2 regions of the Kytococcus sp. Marseille-QA3725 genome follow, and region 1 is predicted to be linked to the other one. Evidence: predicted binding sites of a transcription regulator. Region 1 holds the regulator's gene; the other holds the start of a gene.
The links. Region 1 encodes LexA, which represses DNA repair genes until DNA is damaged. Its sites were predicted from a motif close to TCGAACANNTGTTCGA; they were not measured.
Positions count from the first base shown of each region.

Region 2: ACY8FT_RS09680 (HNH endonuclease signature motif containing protein) is a predicted target of LexA. The motif match lies at 1,830-1,845, and genes of this name have one in related genera.

Region 1 is NZ_JBUCLA010000001.1:430,514-433,911, forward strand. Features, by position in the region: gene ACY8FT_RS02000 (patatin-like phospholipase family protein) at 1-401, shown strand, start outside; gene ACY8FT_RS02005 (Sir2 family NAD-dependent protein deacetylase) at 394-1,338, shown strand; gene lexA (transcriptional repressor LexA) at 1,483-2,184, opposite strand; gene ACY8FT_RS02015 (LysM peptidoglycan-binding domain-containing protein) at 2,588-2,917, shown strand; gene ACY8FT_RS02020 (hypothetical protein) at 3,040-3,398, opposite strand, start outside.
Region 2 is NZ_JBUCLA010000002.1:326,253-329,650, forward strand. Features, by position in the region: gene ACY8FT_RS09665 (hypothetical protein) at 1-473, shown strand, start outside; gene ACY8FT_RS09670 (NAD(P)-binding domain-containing protein) at 550-1,635, shown strand; gene ACY8FT_RS09675 (hypothetical protein) at 1,632-1,769, shown strand; gene ACY8FT_RS09680 (HNH endonuclease signature motif containing protein) at 1,942-3,398, shown strand, end outside.

The DNA of each region.
Region 1 (3,398 bases):
GGCTGCGCTGGCTGCACTCGGCCTTCAACTGGGGTGTGCTGGAGGGCGCGTCCTGGGCGATGGACTCGCGAGTCCCGCAGAGCTATCCCGTGGAGGTGGCCGCGCAGATCAACCAGATCCGCACGGACATGGACGCCTTCAGCGACGAGGAGCAGAAGATCATCGAGCGCCACGGGTACGGCGTGGCGGACTCGGCCATCCGCCGGTACGCGCCGCAGCTGATCATGCGCGACGCACCCGCCCGCTACCCGTACCCGGAGGTGGCCGACCCCGAGGTCGCGCTGCGGGCGCTGCGGGGGTCGGGGCGGATGTCGCTCGTCGGGCGACGGGCACCCCGCCGTTGGGCACGCGCCGGACGACGGCAGCTGGGTCGCAGGACGGCTGGGCGTCGCCGTGGCTGAGGGGTCCTCGGGCGCCGCGATGCCGGAGGTGGACAGCCCGGTGACCCTGCCGCCCGTGGTCCGGGCCGCCCCGCAGGAGGTGGAGGCCCTGGCCGAGCTGCTGGCCGGGCAGCGGCTGGCGGTGGTGACGGGGGCGGGCATGTCGACCGCCTCGGGCATCCCGGACTACCGGGGGCCGGACGGGGTGCGGCGTGTGCAACCGATGACGATCGGCGACTTCCGTGCCGGTCCCGAGGCCCGGCGGCGCTACTGGGCGCGTGCCTTCGTGGGGTGGGAGCGCTTCACCGGTGCCCAGCCGAACGCGGGGCACCGGGCGCTCGCGGCGCTCCAGGCCGAGGGCGCGGCGGGTGGTGAGGTCGCGGGCATCACCGGGGTGATCACGCAGAACGTGGACGGGCTGCACCAACGGGCCGGGTCGCCGGACGTGCTGGATCTGCACGGGACGCTGTCGCGCATCGTCTGCCTGGTGTGCGGGGCGGTCGAGGAGCGGTCGTCGCTGCAGGCGCGGCTGGGTGAGCTGAACCCGCACCACCGCGACGTCGCGCTGCGGGGCGGGCAGGTCCGTCCGGACGGCGACGTGGCCCTGGACGAGGAGGTGGTCGCCTCGTTCCGCACGGTCGACTGCCTCGTGTGCGGGGCCGACGAGCTCAAGCCGGACGTCGTGTACTTCGGGGAGAACGTCCCGCGGGAGCGCGTGGACCGGGCCTATGCGATGGTGGACGGCGCCGACGGGCTGCTGGTGCTCGGCTCGAGCCTCAAGGTGATGAGCGGCTACCGCTTCGCCCGGCACGTGCACCGCGCCGGTGGGCCGGTCGCCGTGGTGACCCGGGGATGGCACCGAGCCCACCGGGAGGCGACGCTGACCGTGGACGCGATGGTGGACGAGACGCTGCTGGCCGTCGCCGATCGGCTCGGGGTGGCCGTCGAGGCGGGGTGACCCCGTGTGGGAGGGCTCGGGGACGTGCTCCGATCCCACCCGTACCGGAGCCCCTCGGACCTGCCGGACCCCGACGGGTCCCCGGAGACCTGTCGCACCCCGCTCGGGCCGGGCGCGGCCCGGGCCCGAGCGGTCCGGACGCGATCAGACGCGGCGCAGGACCGCGGTGACCTTGCCCAGGATGGTGGCGTCGTTACCGTCGATCGGGTCGAACATGGGGTTGTGCGGCTGCAGCCAGATCTGGTTCTTGACCTTCTTGTAGGTCTTCACCGTCGCCTCGTCGTCGATGAGCGCGGCCACGATGTCGCCGTTGATGGCGGCCTGCTGGCGGCGCACCACGACCCAGTCGCCGTCGCAGATGGCCGCGTCGACCATCGAGTCCCCCTTGACGCGCAGCAGGAAGAGCTCGCCGTCACCGACGATCTGCTTGGGGAGCGGGAAGACGTCCTCCACGCGCTCCTCGGCCAGGATCGGTCCACCGGCGGCGATCTGCCCCACCACGGGCACGTAGCTGGCCGGCGGCTGGGCGTCGGCGGCCTCGGAGGGGTCCCAGGTGTCCTCCGGCAGCTTGCGGTACCCGCGGTCACCCGGCCACTGGGCGTCCAGGATCTCCAGGGCGCGGGGGCGGTTGGGGTCGCGGCGGATGTAGCCCTTGCGCTGCAGCGCGTTGAGCTGGTGCTGCACGGAGCTCGCGGAGGCGAGCTCCACCTGCTCGGCGATCTCGCGCATGCTCGGCGGGTAGCCCCGCTCGTCGATCGAGTGTCGGATGACCTCCAGCACCCTGGTCTGCCGGTCGGTCAGCGGCTCGTTGCGGCGCAGGCCCGGCTCGTTCCTCCGGTTGGTCATGGTCCCCCTTCGCTGGGTCGTCGCGGCGGTCGTCTGGCGTGCCTCGGGCGATGTCGCTGACCGCCGCCGTGCTCAGCAGATCGCCGTCCTCCCAACGATCTCCCGATGTTGTCGGTGGTCACCGATTGACTTCAGGTGTTGTCGGACGGACCCGCGTTCCCCCCCCGCGAAGGAGGAGTCGATCACGCGCTCGGCCGACAGCCGTGCGGTCACAGGGTACGACGCCCCGGCCCCGCGCGAGCGGACATCCGTTCGGGCGTGTCTTGGAGGGCGTCGACCACCTGTGCTACACATAGTACAGACATCCGACGGACAGGCGTCCGGAGGGGAAGGAGTGGACATGAGCGCGATCACCTGTGAGGCACCTCGTCTCGGTCGAGGCGTCGTGGGGCAGCGTGCGGGCGTGCACGCTGCGCCCTTCCGGCGGCAGGCGCAGCGACCGGCTCCGCGCATGCGGCTGACGGCTCGCGGACGTGCGGCCCGTCAGGTGCTGGGCCTGGTGCTGGCGGTTGCGCTGGTGCTGCTCGTGGCGTGGCAGTCGGTCGGGGCCGGGCCGGACGCCTCCGGCGCGCAGCACGTCGTGGTCGGGGACGGGCAGACCTTGGGGCACGTGGCCGTCGAGCACCTCCCCGAGGTGCCGGTCGAGCAGGGCGTGCTGATGCTGCAGGAGGCCAACGGGCTCGGGACCTCCGAGGTGCAAGCCGGTCAGGAGCTGGTCGTCCCGGAGCCCTGAGGGAGGCCTGGGCCGTGAGCGGCCCGGGGCGTCGGGCGAGGCCGGAGCCCGACAGGGAGGTCGAGGGGCGCCGGCCGAGGGGGAGTCGAGGGGAGGGGGCGAAGGGTGTTGCTCGAGGGCCGTCAGTCGAGGGTGGTGCCGGTGACGCGACGCCACATCGGGCTCAGGCCCTCGAAGGGGGCGAACCAGCCGGAGATGTGCACGTCCATGACGATGCCCTCCACGCCGGAGGCGATGAAGTCGTCCGCGCCGCGGACGATGTCCGCCGGCTGCTTGGCCAGCAGGTCGGCGGGCTCCTCCGGGTCGGACATGCCCTGCTCCACCGCGAAGTGACGGGCCCGCTCGCTGCTGGTGAAGCCGAGGAGCATCATCGTGCCCTCGATCTCGGCGGCGACGGGAGCGACAGCACCCTCGGGCCCTGCGGGGAGGAACCACCAGCGCGGGAGCGCGAAGCCGGCCTTCCAGAGATCGGTGATGGCGT
Region 2 (3,398 bases), on a different contig from region 1:
GCCCTGCATCCGACGAAGCGCCCATCAGCCTGTCACTGGCGCTCATGGGGCACCTGCTGACGGGCGCCGTGAAGTGGCCCGAGATCGCGGCGCTCCTGGTGGCGCTGCACGCATGGGTGGTCGAGTCGTCGCTGAGCGTGCAGGACCAGATCCTGGCGGCAGCCATCGGCGTCGTCCTCACCGAGGTGGTGATGACGCTCGTGCAGCGGCCCTTCGTGCTGAAACACCGGCGCCCGGACCCCGGCAGCGTCCTCATGACCGTGCTGCTCCTGGTGGCCCCGATCCCCTGCTGGTGGGGCGTGCTGTCCCTGTCCGACGCCACCCCGGGGTGGGTCGCAGCCGGGGTCGTGGCGGCGACAGCGGTGTTCACCCTGTACACGGTGCTGGTCGAACGCCCCTGGCAGCAGGGCGACGACCGGGCCGAGGTCGCGCGCAAGTGGCAGGCGACCAAGGACATGACGCGGGATATGTGAGGGCGCGCCGGTTCGCGGAGGGGCAGACCCCGTCCGTGGGCAACCGGTCGACCCCACGAGGCAGGAGACTGACCCCATGGAGACCACCCCCACCACGGACACGGACGTCGTCGTCATCGGCGGCGGTCAGGCCGGACTGGCGACGAGCTACTGGCTGCGGCGCGCCGGCATCGAGCACGTGGTGCTGGACGACGCCGAGCAGCCCGGTGGCGCCTGGGCGCGGATGTGGCCGAGCCTGCGGGCGTTCTCACCCGCGCAGCACTCCTCCCTGCCGGGGTGGATGATGCCGCAGCCCCCGGGCGGTGGGTTCCCGCCGCGCGAGCACGTGGCCGGGTACCTGACGGACTACGAGGAGCGCTACGAGGTGCCCGTCGAGCGACCGGTGCGAGTGGAGGCCGTGCGGCGGGACGGGGGCCGCCTGCGGGTGGAGGGGCGACGGGCGGGTGCTGCTCCCGGCGGCGGGGAGGTACCCCGAACCCCCGAGGCGGCGGCCTGGTCCGCCCGCGCGGTGGTGAGCGCGACGGGCACCTGGTCGCGGCCGTTCTGGCCGAGCGTGCCGGGCATGCGGGACTTCGGTGGGGTGCAGCTGCACTCGGCGCAGTACCGGCGGCCGGCCGACCTTCCGGACGGACGGGTGCTCGTGGTCGGCGGCGGCAACACAGGGGCCCAGCTCGCGGCCGAGCTGCTGGAGACGCACGAGGTCGTGTGGGCCACCCAGCGCCCGCCGCGCCTCATGCCGCCGGAGGTCGACGGCCGGGTCCTGTTCGACGTGGCGACCGCCCGGCGGGCCGCGCTGGATGCCGGGCGCGAGGACGACGGCGGCGTGGCGGCGCTCGGCGACATCGTGCAGGTGCCCGGGGTCCGCGAGGCCGTGGCCGCGGGGCACTTGGCCGCGGTGCCGATGGTGGAGCGGCTCACCGCATCGGGCGCAGTGTGGGGTGCGGATGCCGCAGGGGGCACCGGGCGGCCGGGGCCGGAACGGACCCGGACGCCAGGAGTGAGGCCGGTTCCACGTGGAACGATCCGCCCGTCGCACCCGGTGAGGAGCTCGAGTTCGCGACGGTGCTGTGGTGCACCGGGTACCGGCCGGCCCTGGCGCACCTGCGTCCGCTCGGACTGCGTGACGCGGACAGGCACCTGCCGATCGCCGAGAGCTCGATGACGCGAGCGGACCAGGAACCGCGGCTGCACCTCATGGGGTACGGGGACTGGACCGGCCCCGCCTCGGCGACGCTCATCGGTGTGGGGCGGCCGGCGCGGGCGGCGGCGCGGGAGATCGCGGAGCTGCTGGGCTGAGGAGGGGTGACCCAAGGGTTGTCCACAGGGTGGGGACAACGCTCCTTCGATGGCATCAAGTAGTCTATATGTTCTATTTATTGCTTGCACAGTTCCCGTCTGTGTAGTACTGTTGTCTCATAGCTCGACAAGGGGGTCGGGCCATGAGGACGCCATCGAGGGGGTGGTGGGCGTGGCGGTACAGGTGGGGTTCGACGCGGGGGCGGAGTGTGCCCCGTGGGTCGAGCTGATCTCGGCGTTCACCGCGGTGCGCGAGGCCACCGACCGCCTCATGCACGCCATGGCCGACGCCGGGAACGTGCCGGACCTGCCCGTCGGGACCCGCGAGCTGGAGTGGCTGACGCAGGAGGCAGCGCAGGTGGCCACCCGGGGCCAGCGCGTCCGCATGCGCTCGTACGACCTCCTCGCGAAGGCCCGTGAGAGCGGTCGCGCGTCCCACGACGACGACGCCCAGTTCGCCGCACGCAAGAACGGCGTGGACTCGCGACACACCCACCGGGATGCCGAACTGGCTCGGGCGCTGGGCAACGAACGTCCGGCGACGCCCGGGCGCGGGACGCCCGGAACGCACAGGGAACCGGGAGTGCTCGGTGCCGGGGTGCACGAGGAACCGCGCCCGGGGGTCAGCGGCGCCGAGGGGCCGCTCGCAGCGGCTGATGACACGCCACCCCAGACGGGGGAGCCGCGCCCCCTGGCCAGGGCGATGGACGAGGGGCTGGTGACCCAGGACCACGCCATGGTGATCCTGCAGGAGCTCGAGGCCGTGCCGGAGTCGACGCCGGCCGGGACCCGCTGGCGAGCCGAGGAGCAGCTCGTCGAGAAGGCGCGGCGGATGACGCCCCGTCGCCTCCGAGCAGCCGCGCGACGGGTCCTGTCCGAACTCGGCGTCCCCGAACCCGTGGTGGACGCCCACCAGGACGACCGGGTGCGGTCACAGGAGGAGCGGGCGTGGGACGCAGCATCGTTCTGGATGCGCGACAACGGTGACGGCACCGTGTTCGGCCAGTTCACCCTGCCGGTCCTGCAGGGCCGGATGCTTGGCAAGGCCCTGTCCGCCATGACCAGCCCTCGCCGGTTGGCTCGCAAGCAGCAGGGCGGCACCGCAGTCCCCGGGACCAGCTGGCACGACCGCCAGGTCGACTGGACCCACGAGAAGGGTCGGGCGCTGGCCGAGCTCATCGACCACCTGCCGACCGACCACCTGGGGAGCAGCGCCAACGCGATGGTCCTCGTGACCACCAGCCTGGAGTCCCTGCGGGGCGAGACGGACCGCGCGGGGGTGACCGACTCGGGTGACGAGGTCTCGGCCGGAGAGGTCCGACGCCTCGCAGCCCAGGCGGGGATCATCCCGGTGGTGCTGGGCGGACGGTCCCAGGTGCTGGACCTGGGCCGCAGGAGCCGGTTCTTCACGGAGAACCAGCGCCGCGCACTGTCGGTCTCCTACTCGGAGTGCGCCGAGGAGCACTGCGATCGGCCCTTCGCCTGGTGCGAGATCCACCACGCCAGCCCCTGGTCGCCGGCACGCGGACCCGGCGGAGAACCCCTCTCGGAGGGCGGACCGACGGACCTGGCGAATGGCATCCCGCTGTGCGGCCGACACCACCGACGGCTCGAGGACCGTCGTTTCAC